Blastopirellula marina: one gene and its partner. The protein of the gene in region 2 interacts with the protein of the main gene of each other region in a pairwise test. Links are inferred from orthologs where the notes say so. Each region holds a gene or a part of one and is shown on either strand. Other genes may lie near its edges.

Region 1 (9,454 bases), on a different replicon or contig from region 2:
CGACGGACGGCGACCGGATCAATGGTCGTGCCGTAAATATTCTGCCCGCGGAAGTGCACATGACCTTCGAAGCGGAAGCCTCGGATAAGGTCATTCATGCGATTCAAGCATCGCAGGACGGTGCTCTTCCCGCAGCCAGAGGGACCGATAAACGCGGTTATCTGTCCTTGCTTGATCGGGATACGTGTATCACGAACTGCTTTGAAGTTACCGTAGTACAGTTCCTTCACATCGCAGTCGATCACCGTGTCGTTTGCAGCTTGGCTATCGATCATTGGGTTACCGATCCTATTTCGGTAGTTTAACGTTTCGGTCCGCTGGAAGACAGGCTCTTACCTATCAGGTTCGTCACGAGTACCACTAGCACTAAAACTAATGATGCGGACCAGGCCATCTCTCTCTGATTGTCAACGAACGAAGATGAAAAATTGTAAATGAGCACTGCCATCGAAGCAGTGGGCTCATTCAGTTCAAGCGACGTTGGCGACCAAGTCGACATGGACCAATAGTTGCTAAAAAGGGCGGTAAACAAAAGAGGTGCAGTCTCACCCGCCGCTCTAGCAACCGCCAGCATAACCCCCGTTATGATTCCCGGCAATGCAGTAGGCAATGTGACATACCACATTGTCTGAGTTTGTGTCGCTCCCATCCCAATAGAAGCTTCCTTCATCCGAGATGGAACCATCCGAATGGCCTCTTCTGCCGTCAGCATGACGACGGGAAGCATCAAAATGGATAATGCGACCCCCCCAGCATAGGCAGAAAATCCCCCGGTGACCAATACCACCGCCCCGTAGGCGAACACACCGGCCAAAATCGAGGGAAAACCGCTAAGGACTTTGGCACAAAAGCGAACGACACTGGCCGTTTTGCTTTCCGATCCGAGTTCTGCCAGAAATATCGAAGCCATGATGCCAAACGGTACGCTAATCAGTGCCGCGATGGCGACCATGATCAATGTGCCGACTAGGGCATTTCCAAACCCACCCCCATCTTCAAATGCCGTTGGGGGCAATTCATAGAAATTCGATAGCTTTATTTTCGATGCCCCTCGGTAGAAGAGCATAAATACGACAGAGAATAACGGCACTAAGGCCGCAAAGGTAAGCACCGTCGTGACCAGGCTGAGAAACATGCTCAGCATAGTTCGTGGTTTCCTCAGCGAGCGTTCCAGCTGGCGAAGGTCGATTTCACTGGCCTGTAAAGGGTCTTTTCCAGGAGATGCCATTAACGCATTCCTTTCAGACCGGCGGTTGCCCGCTGCAGGATCAGGGCCCCAAATATATTCACGACCAAGGTAATGGCCATCAGGACCACCCCGGCATACATCAGGACGCCGACCTTCATTTCATCGCTGCCGGCCTCCGAGAAGTTATTGGCCAGCAAGGCAGCCAGTGTATTCGCGGGGGAAAAGATCGAGATTTCAATCGTATTCATATTCCCAACCAGCATCGCCAGGGCCATCGTTTCGCCTAGAGCACGTCCAAACGCCAATACGATACCACCAAAGATGCCGCCGGATGCCGTAGGTAACACGACCGATAGAATTGTTTCCCAGCGGGTCGCCCCCAGGCCATACGAGGCCTCGCGCAGCTTCGGCGGGACCGCCACGAGGGCATCGCGGCTGATCGCAGAAATAGTCGGCAGAATCATGATCGCTAGGACGAATGAAGCAGTCAGCATGCCGGGTCCTTGGTAGCGGGTACCAAAGATCGGGAACCACCCCATGTTTTCGTGCAGCCAATTGCAGGGCTCACGCAGCAAGGGCATCACCACGAAGATTCCCCACAGCCCATAAACAACGCTAGGGATCGCGGCGAGAAGCTCCACGAGATTCTTCAAAGTACTTTCCGACCAGCTAGGTAGTTTGCCCCAGAACTTGTGAAATTGGAGGCCGAAAAGCTTCAGAACATTGAATACGAAATTACCTAAGTAGCCTTCGCTGAGAAACACGGCCACGGCTATTCCGAAGAACGAGCCAATGAACAAGGCGAGCAGCGAGCTGTAAAGCGTTCCCCAGATTTCGGGAAGAATGCCGAATTCTGACGTGTTAGGGTCCCACGTACGACCCGTTAAAAAACCAGCGCCATACTCTTGGATCGCTGGGCTCGCCTTCCAGGTAATTTGTAAGACGATATAGGCCATGACGATAATCGTCAGCCATGCGAAGGCCGAACAGGCAAGTCGGAAAACTCGATCCGTACCTCGCTCAAGCGGGGTCGGAGGCCGAGAAATCGGCGACCTTGTTGGATGATCCATAGATGCCGCAAAGTGTTTTTAGGAAAAGAAACTGGCTTGGTGAGCTACTCACCAAGCCAGGTGCAAGTCTTCTACTACTTGGCGGAAATGTTATCCAGCGCGGCGGTAACCTTGCTGGTAACGGCTTCCGGCAACGGAATGTATCCGAGCGGCTCGCTCGACTCCTGTCCGGTTGTCAGACAGTACTTGATCAAATCCTTGAACGCTTCCACTTTGGCGGAGTCGTCGTAAGTCTTGTAGGCGATGATCCAAGTGTAAGTAACAATTGGCCACGACTCGTCCCCCTCGGGATCTGGCAAAAACGCGATCAACGAAGGCGGGAATTCCACGGCGGCCAGAGCGGCTTGAGCCGACTCAATCGAAGGCTTAATGAACTTGCCCGACTTGTTTTCGAGGGAAGCCATCGACAGTTTCGCCTTATCCGCAAAACCGAACTCGACGTAGCCGATCGAGCCTGGGGTTTGCTTCAGCGAAGTGGTAACCCCTTCGTTCCCCTTGCTCTTGGTACCAACTGGCCAGTTCGGAGCCTTATTGACGCCAACGTCGCTCTTGAACTTCTCGCTGATAGCTGCCATGTGCTGCGTGAAGTTGAAGGTCGTACCGCTGGAATCGGAACGAACGATCACGTTGATGTCGGCATCAGGCAGTTCTACTCCTTCGTTGGTGGAGGCGATCTTAGGATCGTTCCACTTGGTGATTTCCTTCAGGAAGATACCGGCGTAAGCTTCGCGGGAAAGCTTCAATTCGCTGACGCCTTCCAGGTTGTAGGCAATCACGATCGCACCCGCAGTCATCGGAAGCAACTGTACGCCGCGTTCGACCTTGGCCATTTCTTCTTCGGTCATCGCCGCATCGCTGGCACCAAAGTCAACCGTACCGTCGATCACGGCACTTACGCCAGCTCCGCTACCGACCGATTGATAGTCGACCTGAACGTTTTTGTGTTCATCAGAGTAGGTCTTAAACCAGGATGCGTACAAGAGAGCGGGGAAGCTTGCCCCGGAACCTTGCAACTTGACGAGTTCACCAGAGCTGGAACCGCCACCTTCACCAGATGCGGTTGGCTTGCTTCCACCGTTGCAGCCGACCGTGGCGACCAACATGGCAGCCAAAGCGACATACGAACCCAAGTTGGATGGAGTGATTTGCATGCTTGGTCGTTTCCCCAATAAAGGATTACCCAGGATGTTATTCGAGATCGTAATAGGAGATTCACCGAGCCCTTGCACAAACCCCTCACACGAGCGGCGTATAAACTCGGCCTAACCTCAGGCGAAGGCTCTCGTGAGCCCCTCGATCTTCAGCGAGAGATACTCAATCCAGCCGCAAATTCGCCCTGCAGACACAAAATCTAAGGGGTGTACTCAAGCATCACAACCCGCTGAAGGTGGTGCGCGCAGAATCTTAACATACGCCTTAACATTTCCAGCTCATATTGCGGGAACAACTACTGTGTTCTATCGGCACGAACAGGAAGCAAGGCACTTAGAATCAATGGGGCCTATCAAACTTAGGTTCGCTGCAATCGAGAGCGATTCCCATTAACAAGCATCGATGAATTTCGCCTGAACCTACGGCTCGATGCTGGTGCAGAGACGACCATCCTGGGTTTCGTGGGAGCAAAAAAAAAGCCATCCAAAATGGATGGCTTTTCGATCTAGGTATTTGCCGCTTAGCTTGCGGCGACTGCCTTCAGAAAGGTCGTCATATCGATCGTATTCAGCAGCAGACCGATCTGCTTCATTTCCGCGACCTGTTTTCGCCGTGCTCTCTCTTCTCTGCTCCACGAACGTCGTACGTCGCGACAGGCCTGTGTAAGCGAACATTTCGTCTGTTGTTGTTCTTCAGTGGACGGCGATTCAAGGCAAACTAGCGGGCTCATATGTCTAAACTCCATTTTGAAGAATGCGTTGTAGTCGTCCGTGGAAATCGCAATTGCCGTACCAATCTTGCTGAAATGACTCGAAAACCACGTAATAGGAATGACCTTTGCGATGGTTTCAATCAAGAAAAACACGTGATTCTCTCGCGTTATTTGCCTAGAATTCGGTAGGAGGATGAAACATGTCCAGACACTGCACTGTCGCGATTTTCGATGAGTTTACCGCTGCTCAAGAGGCGGTTCAGAAGCTTGACGACAGCAAGTTTCCTTCCGATCAGGTCTCGCTGGTGGCAAACAGCGTTCATCAAGATCTTCAATCGACCAATATTCTCCAATATGGAGATGAGGCCGATCGAGATGCCATGTTTGGGGCGGGCGTGGGTGGTCTCTTGGGGTTCTTCATGGCCGCTCCTCTGCTCACCATTCCTGGTTTTGGGCTCATGCTGATTGCTGGACCGATTACCGCAGGGTTTACCGGAGCGATCGTGGGAGGCTTTCTCGGTTCGATGTTGGGCTGGGGCGTACACGAAGACCATGTTGCCCGGTACGAGGATGAAGTCCGCCAAGGTGCTTTCCTGGTGGTTGCCAGCGGCGATCCTTTCGAAGTCGATTACGCGAAGCAAATACTCGATCAGACAAACGCTCGGTCTGTTTCGATGCATGCACGCGAGAGTGCGGATAGTGTCGAGCCGTAACCTTTGACGTGCATAAAAAAATAGCCGGCGAATATCACCGGCTATTTCTATTCTCACGCGACGCCTAATTAGGCTTCGATCAGCATTCGCGATGGTTCTTCGATTGCTTCCTTGATGCGTTTCAGGAAGGTGACCGCTTCGCGACCGTCGACAATCCGGTGATCGTAGGTCAGCGCCAGGTACATCATCGGGCGAATCACGACCTGGCCGTTCACAGCCACAGGGCGATCTTCAATCGCATGCATACCGAGAACGCCACTTTGCGGCGGGTTAACGATTGGCGTCGAGAGCATCGAGCCGTACACGCCGCCATTGCTGATGGTGAATGTACCACCGGAAAGCTCTTCCGGCTTCAGCTGGTTGGCCTTGGCACGACCGGCGAACTCTTGGATTGCCTGTTCGATCTCGGCAAAGCTCATCCGCTCGGCAAACTTCAGAACTGGAACCACCAGGCCCTTACCCGAGCCGACGGCGATACCAATGTGGAAGTAGTTGCGATAGACAATATTCGTCTCGTCGCGAATTTCGGCGTTCAGCTCTGGATGGGCCTTCAACGCATCGATCAAGGCCTTGGTGAAGAACGACATGAAGCCCAGTTTGACACCGTAGCGCTTCTGGAACGATTCGCCATGTCGCTTTCGCAGGTCCATCACATACGACATGTCAACCTGGTTGAATGTCGTGAGCAGAGCAGCCTTCTGCTGGGCTTCCACCAGCTTCGAAGCAATGCGGCGACGGATGAGGCTCATCGGAATGACCTCTTCCATCTCCTTCTCGTTGCGATTGCCCGAGTCGGCGCTGGGGCGGCTGGAGATCGACTGAACGTACTTCTCAACGTCTTCGCGGCGAACGGTCTTGCCAGCCGGCGAGACGTCCGAAGCGGAAAGACCATGCTTCAGCAGTTCACGACGACCTGATGGGGTCGCTTGGGTGTCGTCACTCCCTGAAGCCGACTTTGCGTTGCCATCTTTCTTGGCGGCAGCAGGCTCTTCTTTTGGCTGCTCGGCCTTCTTGGCTTTCTTATCCGACTTGGCGGCCGGTTTGCCGGTACCTTCCTCGAAGAGCGCGATCACTTCGCCAACCGAAACGATCTCGCCTTCCTTCTTCAAAATCTTCTGAAGGGTGCAATTGGCCGGTGCAGCGAGGTCCATGGAAGCCTTGTCGGTTTCCAACTCAACAACGTCTTCGTCTTCCTGGACGTTGTCCCCTTCGCTTTTCAGCCACTTGAGGATCTGCACTTCCTGAATCGACTCACCCGATTCAGGCACTTTCAATTCGATGGTCATCTTCCGCAGCTGTCCTTTCTAGGTATCGTTGAAGGCTCGTTCGAGAAGTTGTTGCTGCTCGAATTCATGAGCCGCTTTGGATCCGGTTGCCGGGCTGGAAGATGTCTCCCGGGCGATTACGGAGAGTGGGAATCGCTCGAACATACGATGCCCGTATCGTAATTTCCAGTAAGGCCACACGCCCATATTGTCGGGTTCTTCCTGGACCCAATACAAGGGGACGCCGTCTTCGTATTGGTCGAGGACAGCCTGAACGGTGTGATTCTTGAGCGGGTAAGGCTGCTCAACGCGAATAATCGCTACATCATGACGCTGATGCTCTTCACGATAGTGAGCCAGGTCGTAGTAAACCTTGCCGCTGCACATGATTACCCGAGTCGTCTTTTCAGGGTTCTCGCGGTTGTCTTTGATGATTCGCTCAAACTTGTTGCTGGCCAATTCTTCCAGCGAAGAAACGGCGGCCGGATGGCGCAACAGGCTCTTGGGGGTAAACAAAATTAACGGTTTCTTCCACGAACGCTTCATCTGACGGCGAAGTACGTGGAAGTATTGGGCTGGCGTCGTAGGAATGGCGACTTGGATATTGTCTTCCGCAGCCAACCAGAGGAAACGCTCCAGGCGAGCACTGGAGTGCTCAGGCCCCTGCCCTTCGTAGCCATGCGGCAACAGCAATACCAGACCGCTCAAGCGACGCCACTTGTCTTCGGCACTGGCCATGAACTGGTCGATAATCACCTGGGCAGCATTACTGAAGTCGCCGAACTGTGCTTCCCACGCCACCAGGGCGTTGGGATAGTCCAGGCTGTAACCGTAGTCGAAACCCAACACGCCTGCTTCGCTAAGCGGACTGTTGACGATCTCGACCGGCGCTTGCTTAGGCGAGAGATTCGAGAAAATGCTGTGCTCGTGGCCGTCGATAATATCGTGCAGCACCGAGTGACGTTGGTTGAACGTACCACGCTGGCAGTCTTGGCCGGAAAGACGAATGCGATGCCCTTCCATCGAAAGAGTGGCAAACGCCAACGCTTCCGCGGCTGCCCAGTCGAGCATTCGCTCGCCGTCGGCCATCTCTTTGCGCTGGTCGGCAATTCGGCTCAGCTTGCGGTTGCGGTGGAAATCTTCAGGCACGGTTGCCAACATCCGCAGAATCTCGGCCGAGCGATCGACCGGGATGCGTGTTTCGGGGCATTCGTCCGCTGGATCGTGCTCCGGATCTTCGGCCGTTGGCTCTAAGCCACCATCGAATTCTTCCCAAACACCTTCCGGACGACGCAGAGCGCGTTCCTTCATCTCCTGGGCGATGTCGTACTCGCCTTTGAGGAATTCCTGGTATTCGTCCGACATCTTATTGGCTTCATCGGTCGAAATCCGCTTCTGCTCAATCAGACGCTCCAGGTAGCTGTCGCGAATCGGCATTTGTTTGTCGATCGCTTTGTACATCATGGGCTGGGTGAAGCTCGGTTCGTCCGCTTCGTTGTGCCCCAGTCGACGATAGCACACCAGGTCGATGATTACGTCTCGCTGGAACTTTTCGCGGAAGTCCATCGCCATCGAAACTACATCAGCCACGGCTTCCGGATCGTCGCCGTTGACGTGGAAAATCGGAATCTGCAGCATGCGGGCGATATCGGTACAGTACCGTGTGCTACGCGATTGATCGACAGAGGTTGTGAAGCCAATCTGGTTGTTGACGATCACGTGGACCGTTCCACCAACCTTATAGCCTTCCAACTGGCTCAGGTTCAACGTTTCCTGGACGATTCCTTCGCCGATGAAGGCCGCGTCGCCGTGAATCAGGACAGCCATTCCCTTGCGACGTTGGATGTCGCCGGTACGATCCTGCTTTGCTCGCAGACGCCCAAGCACCACCGTGTTGATGAATTCCAGGTGGCTCGGATTGAACGATAGGGACAAGTGGACTTCGTGACCGGACGAGGTCACCTTGTCGACACTATTGCCCAAGTGATACTTCACGTCACCACCACCGATGAACTGGTGGAAGTCAACATCGTTGAACTGGGCGAATAGCTCTCGTGGTGCCTGGCCGATAATATTCGTGAGTACGTTCAGACGGCCACGATGGGGCATCCCCAAAACGACTTCGCGAACGTTATTGGATGCCGCACGTTCGACCAGTAGGTCGAGCATCGGAATCAGCATTTCCGAGCCAAACAGCGAGAACGTCTTGGCCCCGACATACTTTTTACGCACGAATTCTTCAAAAACAGTGGCTTCGGTCAGACGTTGCAGGATCTGCTTCTGGACGGTGTTGGGAAGCTCTTTGATGTGCGATTGACGCTCGATGCGATCAATCAGCCACTGTTGGACGTTTTGTTCGTCGATGTGCGTGAACTGATAGCCGATATGTTTGCAGTAGAGGCCATCGAGTCGCTGTACGAGTTCTCTTAGCGGAATCTGTTCGATCTGCTCGCCGCAGGTATAGTAAACCCGTTCATCGAGATCCGACTTCGAGAGGCCAAACGATTCGAGAGACAGAGGCGTCCGAATTTGCTTGTTAAGCTTCAGCGGGTCGAGCTGGGCGTTGTAGTGCCCACGCGACCGATAGCCTTGGACCAGCTGGTCGGCGCTGTACTGCACTTTCTGCAGCTTCACGTTCCCAGCCACGCTGGTGACCGACACGCCCGAATCGCCGCCAGATTCACGGAAGATGCTCCGAGGTTGGAACGAAGGAGCACGCGATCCCAACTCCGAGGCAGAAATGCCGTTTTCTGTGGCTTGCTTGTCAAAGAAATCTCGCCAGTTCTCGGGCACACCACTGGGGTCGTCCAAGTACTTTAGCAGCAATTGCTCGACATAGCTGGCGTTGTAACATGCTAAGTCGATGTCTTCTGCCGACTCAGCAGTGGCCTGCCTGGGTGAACTTTCGGAAATCATTTTTTCGCGATGCCTCTTGAACTTCTAGTTTTACGCGATTCTTCCATGGAGCACAGGTAGCTTAGGGACTGCATACCCTGACATTGCCAAGATTTTTATTTCTTCCGAACCGCTGGAATTGGTGAAATCGAACCTTGCCTGTTCCTGCCGGGTTCGGGCCACACAAAAGCTCGCTCGGTGGGAGTTGAAGAGGTCCTGCCAGAAGTTGCCATGAAGGGGTTCATCTTGGGGTACCCCGCATCCTTTGCCGGGGAGCCTAACCGCTATGTGATGAAAGGTGGGACCTAATAAGTATTCGAGAAAGCGAAATCCATCTATTAGGATTTCTGCCGCAATAAAAACGCATTAGCGTACAACGTGCCAACCTAATCGTCTATTTCAATTCTGCCGGTTGGGCCAATTTTGCTCAAAATGAAATGTAGTGTGGTTATATTTTG
Region 2 (9,391 bases):
CGGTGATCCAAGAAATAAAAAAGCCCTGGGCTGTATGTCCAGGGCTTCGTTGTTTTACCAAGGCGACCTCTAGATCCGCCAACCTTCGCGGTACTTTCGCTCGATGAACTGGTTCGCCGAGTCGTTGTTGGTGACCTTCAGGGCCTTGGCGTCCCATTCGATTGGTCCACCGCTGCGGTAGGCGACGTTGCCTAGCAGAACCGTTTCGGTCAGTGGGCCGCTGTAGTCGAAACTACACGTTGTGGGTGTGCCTTCCTTGATGGCCTTGATCCATTCCTCGTAGTGACCAATGGAATTGGGTATGCTTTCTTCAGGGGCTTTCCAGTCCTGGAAGTCTTCCTGCGGCAGCAGTTTAAAGTCGCCGTAGGTGGCCAGCATCATCCCCTTGTCGCCATGGAGCATCACGCCGGAACCAGGGACCTTGTGTCCGTTGATTTCTTTCGGACAGTGATCGCCGTCGCGCCACTTCATGGTGACGGCCGGAGCGACATCGGTTTTGGGGAAATCGTAATTCACGGTCAAGCCGAGCGGTGCCGTATGGGCATCTGGCTCGGGGCCTTCGGCCGAGATCTTGGTGGGGTACTTCAGTTTGAGTGCCCAGAAGACCACGTCAATGTAATGGCAGCCCATGTCGCCGAGTGTACCACCACCGAAGTCCCACCAGCGTCGCCACTGGGCTGGCATGTAGACCGGCGAATAGGGACGCTCGGCTGCTGGGCCGAGCCACAGATCCCAGTGCACTCCCTTGGGAACCGGTGGCGTATCGGTAGGAACGGTACCTCCCCCCCAGCCTTTGCCAACCCAGACATCAACGTGCTGGATGTTGCCGATGGCACCTGATTGAATGGCTTCGACCACGCGGCGATAGTTGTTGCCTGCGTGAATCTGGGTACCGAGCTGCGTGGCCAGCTTGTTCTTGACCGCGAAGTTGGTCATCTCGCGGGCCTCGTGAACCGTGTGGGTCATCGGCTTTTCGCAGTAGACGTGCTTGCCTAGCTGCATCGCCCACATCGAAGCCGGGGCGTGCGTATGGTCCGGCGTGCTGACTACGACGGCATCGATGTTCTTCTCTTTGTCCAGCAGAACTCGGAAGTCGTTGTATTTCTTCGACTTGTGCTTGCTGTATTGATTCAATGCCTTGTTCAAGTAGCCGTCGTCGATATCGCACAGCGCGACCAGGTTCTGGCCGCTAACGCCACTGACATTGGCCGAGGCACGGTTCTGAACACCGATACACGCGATATCCAATAGCTCGTTCGCAGACTTCGACTCAGCGGCCGCGGCAAGCTGGTGGAAACCTGTTCCGGCAACCATGGCAGCTGCAGCAGATGTTTGGAGAAAGGAGCGGCGACTTAGAACTGGTTTTCTCATGCAGAAAATCCTTCAGGCAAGAAAGTCTAGTAGAGAGGTGGCCATGAACACGGCCGGCGGGACTCACATCAGTCTCACTGATGATTCTCCAGAATACAAAGTTTCATGTCACGATACATCATGTTTTTATCGACTTTAATCGCAGGAAAAGGGTTGAACCAGAGAGTTGGGGTGGGGTTTACGGCATTCAGGGGGGACTTTGAATTTCACTTAAGGGCCGGATGAGCCCCTTGTCAAAGGTGGTTAGGTGCGGCACAATGTGTGGTTTCCACCCGGTCTAAAGTATTGACCAGGGAACAAACGTGGATGTAGGAATCACGTTTTCGTCGCTTAACTGCGGTATGGTGATTCCTGGAAATCGAATTCTTAGGAGTGAACCGCACATGGGCCATTACACAGGTCCCAAGGCCAAAATCAACCGTCGTCTCGGTGCCATGATTTATGAAAGTCGCGGCGCTATGCGTGCTGCTGACCGCCGGCCTAATCCCCCAGGTATGCACAATCGTCCAAAGCGCCCGTCCAACTACGGTGCTGCTTTGATGGAAAAGCAAAAGATCAAGCATTATTACGGCATTGGTGAAAAGCAGCTCCGTCGCTATTTTGCCCACGCCAAGCACAGCAAGGGCAACACGGGTGAAAACTTGTTGTCGTTGTGCGAACGCCGCCTGGACAACATCGTCCGTCGTGCCGGTCTGGCACTGACTCGCTGCCAGGCTCGCCAGGGTATCGTGCACGGTCACTTCCTGGTCAACGGCCAGAAGGTTGACAAGCCATCGTACCAGATGCGTCCCGGCGACGTGGTTAGCGTCCGCAACCGTGAAAAGCTGCAGATTCTGTATCGCAGCATCCACGGCGATGCTTCCGGTGAACCAGCAGCGTTCCTGTCACCCGATCCGGAAACCCTGTCGGTGACCTACGACGCCGTTCCAGGTCCTGAAGATTTCAGCCTGCCGGTGGACGTGAACATGGTGGTCGAATTCATGTCGCGTTAATTTCCGAAATCACTTTTTCGGCAATTCGCAGATTTCAGAGGGATTCCGGCACGACAGCCCGTCGCGGAGTCCCTTTTTTTTTGGTTCAATGTGCCACTGTTACCTGTGGAACTTGAGAAGCATCTCCCCACTACCGCATCTCAGGTCAGTAACTCAATTTTGCCTTAGTAAATTTGCTAGAGAGACATCATGGCTCATACCCAATTGGCGGTCATCGGTGGTGGTCCTGGGGGCTACGCAGCAGCTTTTTTGGCTGCCGACGAAGGAATGGAAGTCACCCTCATCGAAAAAGAACCGCGTCTCGGGGGAACGTGTTTGCTGCGTGGATGTATCCCATCCAAGGCGCTTTTGCACGTAGCACGCGTGATTGACGAAGTTCACGAACTAAACAAGGACTGGGGTGTCACCTTCAGTGAACCACAGATCGAGCTCGACAAGCTGCGTGCTCGCAAAGAAGGGGTGATTAAGTCCCTTTCGACCGGCCTGGGGCAACTCGCCAAGAAGCGAAATGTGACCGTCATCAAGGCCAAAGCCAGCTTCATCGATTCGAGCACGCTCGAACTGGAAGGGGACGATCCTTCCATTCCTGAAGGGGGTAAGCTGACGTTTGATCACGCGATTGTCGCCACGGGTTCGGTGGCTGCCATGCCGCCCGCTTTTCAGATCGACTCGCCACGGGTGATGGACTCGACCGGCGCTCTGGAGCTGCAAGACATTCCCGAAACCATGCTGGTGATCGGTGGTGGCTATATCGGCCTGGAAATGGGCACTGTGTACGCCCACCTGGGTACCAAGGTCAGTGTCGTCGAGTTGACCGATGGACTTCTACCGGGTGCCGACCGTAACCTGGTCAAACCGCTGGCCAAGAAGCTGGAAGAATTGTTCGAGGGTCGTATCTTCACCAACACCAAGGTCGGTTCGCTGGGCGATCGCGACGGCAAGGTCGAAGTTGCCTTCGAAGGTCCAAACAAGTTCGGCACATTCAAGTATGACCGCGTCCTGGTTTCGATCGGTCGCTGGCCGAACACCAAGGGAATTGGCCTGGAAAACACGCAGTGCGTTGTCGACAAGCGAGGTTTCATTGGGGTCGATAAGCAGCTTCGCACGGCTGATCCGAAGATCTCGGCCATTGGCGACGTGACCGGCAACCCAATGCTCGCTCACAAAGCAACGCACGAAGGTCGTGCCGCCGTCGAGGCCATTCTGGGCCACCCGGTTTCCTTCGAGCCTGCTGCGATTCCGGCCGTGATCTTCACTGATCCAGAAATTGCCTGGGCTGGTCTGATGGAAGAAGAAGCCAAAGCCATGGGTAAGAAGGTCGAAGTGGCCATGTATCCATGGGCTGCCAGCGGACGTGCCCAAGCATTGGGGCGTACCGATGGGTTGACCAAGTGGATCATCGATCCTGAGACCCAACGCGTTTTGGGCTGCGGTATTGTCGGACCTGGGGCCGGTGAGATGATTTCCGAAGCCGTTTTGGCACTGGAAATGCGAGCCGAAGTCTTTGATCTGACCTCGACAATTCACCCGCATCCGACCCTAAGCGAGACGGTTATGAACGCTGGTGAGGTATTTTTCGGAACCGCTACCGAAATTTACAAGCCAAAGAAGAAGTCGTAACGTCTTGTCCTTAAACAACTTGTAGTTTTAATTGGGCTTATGCCGATTCTGCTGACTGCAGAAGACGGAGAGGGTTCGCCTACCACTCGCTGACAAATACGGTCAGCGCGGTAGAATTCAGACTCGAAGCCCGCCTCGGGCCTAAACCGAGATTGATCTTTGAGATAAGTTAATCGAGGGTTGCTTCGCCAGAAGAGCGTCGCGCAATGAAGTCGCGACGAACGAGATTTTTCCCTGGCGCAAAGCAACGGACTGAAAAAAGGGAAGTTGCATGGCGAACGCCAAAATGATGCCTGCCGAAGAGAACTTGATGCGGAACAACCCGTCGACCTTTTCCCAAGACGTGGACCCGGCGGAAACGCAAGAGTGGCTCGACTCGCTCGACTACGTTCTGGAAGGAAAAGGGGATGATCGGGTTCGCTTTCTTCTCTCGGCTTTAGAGAATCGAGCTCACGCACGCGGCGTGGATGTGCCGTTTGCTGCCAACACGCCGTACATCAATACGATTCATTCCTCCGATCAGCCGGCGTACCCGGGTAACCGAGAATTTGAACGCCGCATCAAGAGCATCATCCGCTGGAACGCGATGGCGATGGTGACGCGGGCCAACAAGAACTTTGAGGGCCTGGGTGGTCACATCAGTACGTTCGCTTCAAGTGCTACGCTGGTGGAAGTCGCTTTCAATCACTTCCTGCGTGGTCGTGGAAGCGGCTACGAAGGGGACCAGGTTTATTTCCAGGGGCACGCTTCCCCGGGTATTTACTCGCGGGCGTTCGTCGAAGGACGCTTGACCGAAAAGAACCTCGAGAACTTCCGCCGTGAATTGCAGCCGGAAATGGGGCTTTCGTCCTATCCGCACCCATGGCTGATGGAAGATTTCTGGGAATTTCCAACCGTTTCGATGGGCTTGGGACCGATCTGCTCGATCTATCAGGCTCGCTTCAATCGCTACATGCATGACCGGGGTTTGAAAGACACCAGCAAGACACGCGTCTGGGCGTTCCTCGGTGACGGCGAATGCGATGAACCGGAAACCTTGGGTGCGATCAGCCTCGCTTCGCGCGAACAACTCGACAACCTGACGTGGGTCATCAACTGCAACCTGCAGCGTCTCGACGGTCCAGTTCGTGGTAACGGCAAGATCATCCAGGAACTGGAAGCGGTCTTCCGTGGTGCCGGCTGGAACGTCATCAAGGTGGTTTGGGGAAGCGACTGGGATCCGCTGCTGGAAGCCGACAAGACGGGCCTTCTGGTCAAGCGAATGGAAGAAGTCGTCGACGGTCAGTACCAGAAGTACGTTGTCGAATCGGGCGAATACATTCGCAAGCACTTCTTCGGCAAGTATCCCGAGTTGCTGGAACTGGTGAAGAACTACTCCGACGAAAAGCTGCAGAAGCTGACTCGTGGTGGTCACGATCCTGAAAAGGTTTACGCAGCCTACAAAGCGGCGACCGAATGCAAAGGGAAGCCGACCGTCGTCATCGCCAAGACGATCAAGGGTTATGGTCTGGGCGAAGCTGGCGAAGGCCGCAACGTCACCCACAACCAGAAGAAGCTCAACGAAGAAGAACTGCGAGAGTTCCGCACACGCTTCAGCATTCCGATCTCGGATGAAGAAGTCGTGAAAGCTCCGTTCTACCGTCCGCCGGAAGATAGCGCTGAAATGCGTTACCTGAAGAAGCGACGTCAAGAACTGGGGGGCCCGGTTCCTTCGCGTCCGACCACTCATCCCACGTCGACCATCCCAACCATGGAGGAATACAAAGAATTCCTCGGTGGCAGCAAGGGGAAAGAAATGTCGACCACGATGGGTTTTGTCCGCCTGCTTTCCAAGCTGTGCAAGGACCAGAACATCGGTCAGAACATCGTGCCGATCGTCCCTGACGAATCGCGTACTTTCGGTATGGAAGGGATGTTCCGCCAAGTCGGTATTTATGCCCACTCGGGGCAGTTGTACGAGCCGGTCGACTCCGATCAGCTGATGTATTACAAGGAAGCCAAAGACGGTCAGATCCTGGAAGAAGGGATCACCGAAGCGGGGTCGATGTCGTCGTTTATTTCGGCGGGCAATGCGTACTCGCAACACGGCATCAACATGATTCCGTTCTTCATTTACTACAGCATGTTCGGCTTCCAGCGGATCGGTGACCTGGTCTGGTGTGCAGCTGATACCCGTGCCAAAGGTTTCATGATCGGCGGTACCGCAGGTCGTACGACCCTCAACGGCGAAGGTTTGCAGCACCAGGATGGCCACAGCCATCTGAACGCGATCGCCTTCCCAACGGTTCGTTCCTACGACGTCTGTTATGCCTATGAAACGGCTGTCATCACCCTCGACGGGATGAAAAAGCTGTACGAACAGGGCGAAACGGCCATCTACTACATCACCGTAGGCAACGAAAACTACGTGATGCCCGAGATGCCTGCAGGTGCTGAAGAGGGAATCATTCGCGGTATTTACAAGCTGAAAACGCAAGAGGCCGACAAGCCGCGTGCGAAGGTTCAGCTGATGGGTAGCGGAACGATCACTCGCTGCGTGCTCGATGCTGCTCAGATTCTGGCTGAGAAGTACAACATCGCCAGCGATGTCTGGGGCGTTACCAGCTACACCGAGTTGCGTCGCGATGCCCAGTCGTGCGAACGTTGGAACATGTTCCATCCCACCGAAGAGCCGAAGAAGTCGTACATCGAAACCGTCATGGACGGCGTCGAAGGTCCGTTTATCTCGGCTTCCGACAATGTCCGGGCATGGGGCGAACAGATCCGTCCTTACCTGCCTGGCAACATGGTTGCTCTGGGAACCGACGGTATGGGACGCAGCGAAACTCGCGAAGCGCTGCGTCGTCACTTCGAGGTCGATGCCGAATCGGTGGTCATTGCCACGCTTTACGAGTTGGCTCGCACCGGCAAGATCGAGCGTACCGAAGTGGCTCAGGCGATCAAAGATTTGAACTTCGACGCGGAAAAGCCAAACCCATATTTTGCCTAACGGCATATTGGCAGCATCGTCGGTCGGACAGACCCCTGGCCGACGACCGCTTTTCCATGCGACTTGAAATACGCATTCCAAGCAAGGTTATTCACCATGGCAATAGACGTACAACTGCCTGATCTGGGCGATGGAATTGAATCGGGAGACGTGCTGGCCGTGCATGTTTCGGTGGGCGATACGGTCGAAAAGGGACAAACCCTGATCGAAATCGAAACCGATAAGGCCACGGTCGATGTTCCCAGCACCGAAGGGGGCAAGATTGCAAAGGTCCACGTCAAGACGGGCGATACCGTAGCTGTTCACGCGCCGATCGTGACCCTGGAAGCCGCCGGCTCCGCTGGTTCTTCGGCACCTCCTGTCGCTGCACCACCTCAGGAAGAAAAGGCCCCTGAACCAGAAGCCCCTCCGGCTCCGGTTAAGGCCGTCGAGCCAGCTCCGGTTCGCGAAGAACCTAAAGCGGCTCCTCAGCCTACTAAGCCAGTGGCACCACCCAAGCCAGTTACCCCGGCACCAGCCCCAGTTGCCGAAGCACCTAGCGCCGACGACAGCGTGCCAGCCGGGCCGGCCGTGCGTCGCTTTGCCCGCGAAGTAGGTGTCGATCTGCGCAACGTTACCGGTTCGGGTCCCAATGGTCGCATCGAACGTGATGACGTTCTGCGTACCGTTCGAGATTTGAACCAAGGAGGATCGGCCGCCAAGTCGGGTGCGGCTTCCGCGGCCCCTGCGACGGGCGCTTTGCCATCGCTCACCGGCGAAGCCAACCAGGACAAGTACGGTCCGGTTCGCATCGAGAAGATGAAGAAGATCCGCAAGGTCACCGCTGCTCAGATGAGCAAGAGCTGGACGACTGCTCCGCGGGTTACCAACTTCGACGACGCCGACATCACGGCCCTCGAAGAACTGCGTCAGCAAAGCAAAGACGACTACGCCGAGGCTGGTGTCAAGCTGACCACTATGCCGTTTTTGATCAAGGCCGTTGCCGTTGCTTTGCGTGAGCATCCGGAACTGAACGCCTCGATCGACATGGAACAGGAACAGGTCATCTACAAAGATTACGTGAACGTCGGTATTGCCGTCGATTCCGATCGTGGTCTGCTCGTGCCGAATATGAAGAACACCGATCGCATGTCGATTCCCGACATCGCTCGTAGCCTTCAGCAAACGGCTTCCGACATTCGTGGCAACACGTTTGAAATGTCGGCCATCCAAGGTGGGACCTTCACGATCAGCAACCTGGGAGCTATCGGCGGTACTTACAGCACGCCAATCATCAATGTCCCGGAAGTTGCCATCCTGTTGGTTGGCCGCTCGCGAAAGATGCCGGTCGTTGTGAAAGACCAAATCGTTGCTCGCCTGATGATGCCGCTGAGCCTGTCGTACGATCACCGCCTGGTCGATGGTGCCACGGCCCAGCGATTCCTGAACGACGTCAAGAGCCTGCTGGAGAACCCCAGCAAGCTGTTGATGGCTCCTTAGTCATCCGAGCCACTCTCGAAATGTATAAAAGCCCCCTCGCGATACCAGATTGCGAGGGGGCTTTCTTTTTCGTCGTTGGGAATTGGGGTAACCTTCTATGGGGCACTCAAAAGGATGGAGTGGAGCAGGCCAATTCTGGTGGCTATAATCCAGGTCGATTGAATCTCGATCTTGCGAATGGGTGATCATGGCCAAGCTTCATATTGTCTGTCCGAATTGCAGTACCAAGTATCCCGTTGCCGACGACAAACTTGCCGGGCGGCGAGTCACGTGTAAGAAGTGCTCGCAGAAGTTCGTTGCAGAGATTCAGGGGGCCACTCCACCTCCGGAGGATGACCTGTCTCTGATACCCAGCAGCGCGGCAGATGATCCGTTTGGAGGAGATTCTTTCGGTGGGGGTGATCTGTTTGGCGACTTTCCGAGTTCGGAATCAGCCACGTCAGCGCCTTCGCTAGGAGCATTGCCTGCCAAGCAAAAGAGCAACTCGCCTGGGGGCTTCGACCTTATACCTATTCTGCTTGGATCGGCGCGAGTGGTCGGCGTTTCGGTTGTGGTCATCATTGCGTTCTCGACAGTTTTTGCCTCGCCCGGCTCAGGCCAGGGGTCGTCCCCCGGCAACAATGTAGCGGGCGGTCCGCGTGGCCCAGGGGCACCTTGGAACGATCGAGGATTTGGGCCACCGCAAAACCAAGGCGGGGCAAGAAGCGAGGGGGCGTTCGCGCCGCCGCGTAGTCAAGGCGGGGCGAACGATGAAGGGATTTATGTGCCACCGGCTGATGGTCCGAACCCAAGCCCGCCATTCGGTGGATCGACCCCGAATCAACGCAATGAGCCCTCCTTGGGGCGGACGAATCCACCGCCACCAGGCATGATGCCTAATTGGGGACCCAGTCGTAGACCATCCGGTGAGGATTTTAGAAAGCAGTTAGAGAAGGATTAT

Evidence for each region.
Region 1: the proteins of lpdA (region 2) and odhB interact in binary tests that used the Escherichia coli proteins (3 or more experiments, as listed by UniProt). The link is inferred for Blastopirellula marina from one-to-one orthologs.

What each region holds. Positions count from the first base shown.
Region 1 is NZ_PUIA01000074.1:157,313-166,766, reverse strand. Bases 4,014-6,883 are described here. They hold odhB (2-oxoglutarate dehydrogenase complex dihydrolipoyllysine-residue succinyltransferase), read right to left. Parts: upstream 6,123-6,883; coding sequence 4,905-6,122; downstream 4,014-4,904. Other genes in these bases: C5Y96_RS23070 (2-oxoglutarate dehydrogenase E1 component), read right to left, coding at 6,141-6,883; C5Y96_RS23080 (general stress protein), read left to right, coding at 4,324-4,836; C5Y96_RS23085 (hypothetical protein), read right to left, coding at 4,014-4,276. Also shown: phosphate ABC transporter ATP-binding protein PstB, read right to left, coding at 1-275; phosphate ABC transporter permease PstA, read right to left, coding at 302-1,228; phosphate ABC transporter permease subunit PstC, read right to left, coding at 1,228-2,145; phosphate ABC transporter substrate-binding protein PstS, read right to left, coding at 2,334-3,410; more of C5Y96_RS23085, read right to left, coding at 3,932-4,013; more of C5Y96_RS23070, read right to left, coding at 6,884-9,017. UniProt on the Escherichia coli protein: E2 component of the 2-oxoglutarate dehydrogenase (OGDH) complex which catalyzes the second step in the conversion of 2-oxoglutarate to succinyl-CoA and CO(2).
Region 2 is NZ_PUIA01000094.1:88,718-98,108, reverse strand. Bases 1,961-4,767 are described here. They hold lpdA (dihydrolipoyl dehydrogenase), read left to right. Parts: upstream 1,961-2,552; coding sequence 2,553-3,983; downstream 3,984-4,767. Other genes in these bases: aceE (pyruvate dehydrogenase (acetyl-transferring), homodimeric type), read left to right, coding at 4,270-4,767; rpsD (30S ribosomal protein S4), read left to right, coding at 1,961-2,363. Also shown: C5Y96_RS26325 (Gfo/Idh/MocA family oxidoreductase), read right to left, coding at 70-1,371; more of rpsD, read left to right, coding at 1,755-1,960; more of aceE, read left to right, coding at 4,768-6,972; C5Y96_RS26305 (2-oxo acid dehydrogenase subunit E2), read left to right, coding at 7,069-8,451; C5Y96_RS26300 (zinc-ribbon domain-containing protein), read left to right, coding at 8,639-9,391. UniProt on the Escherichia coli protein: Lipoamide dehydrogenase is a component of the glycine cleavage system as well as of the alpha-ketoacid dehydrogenase complexes.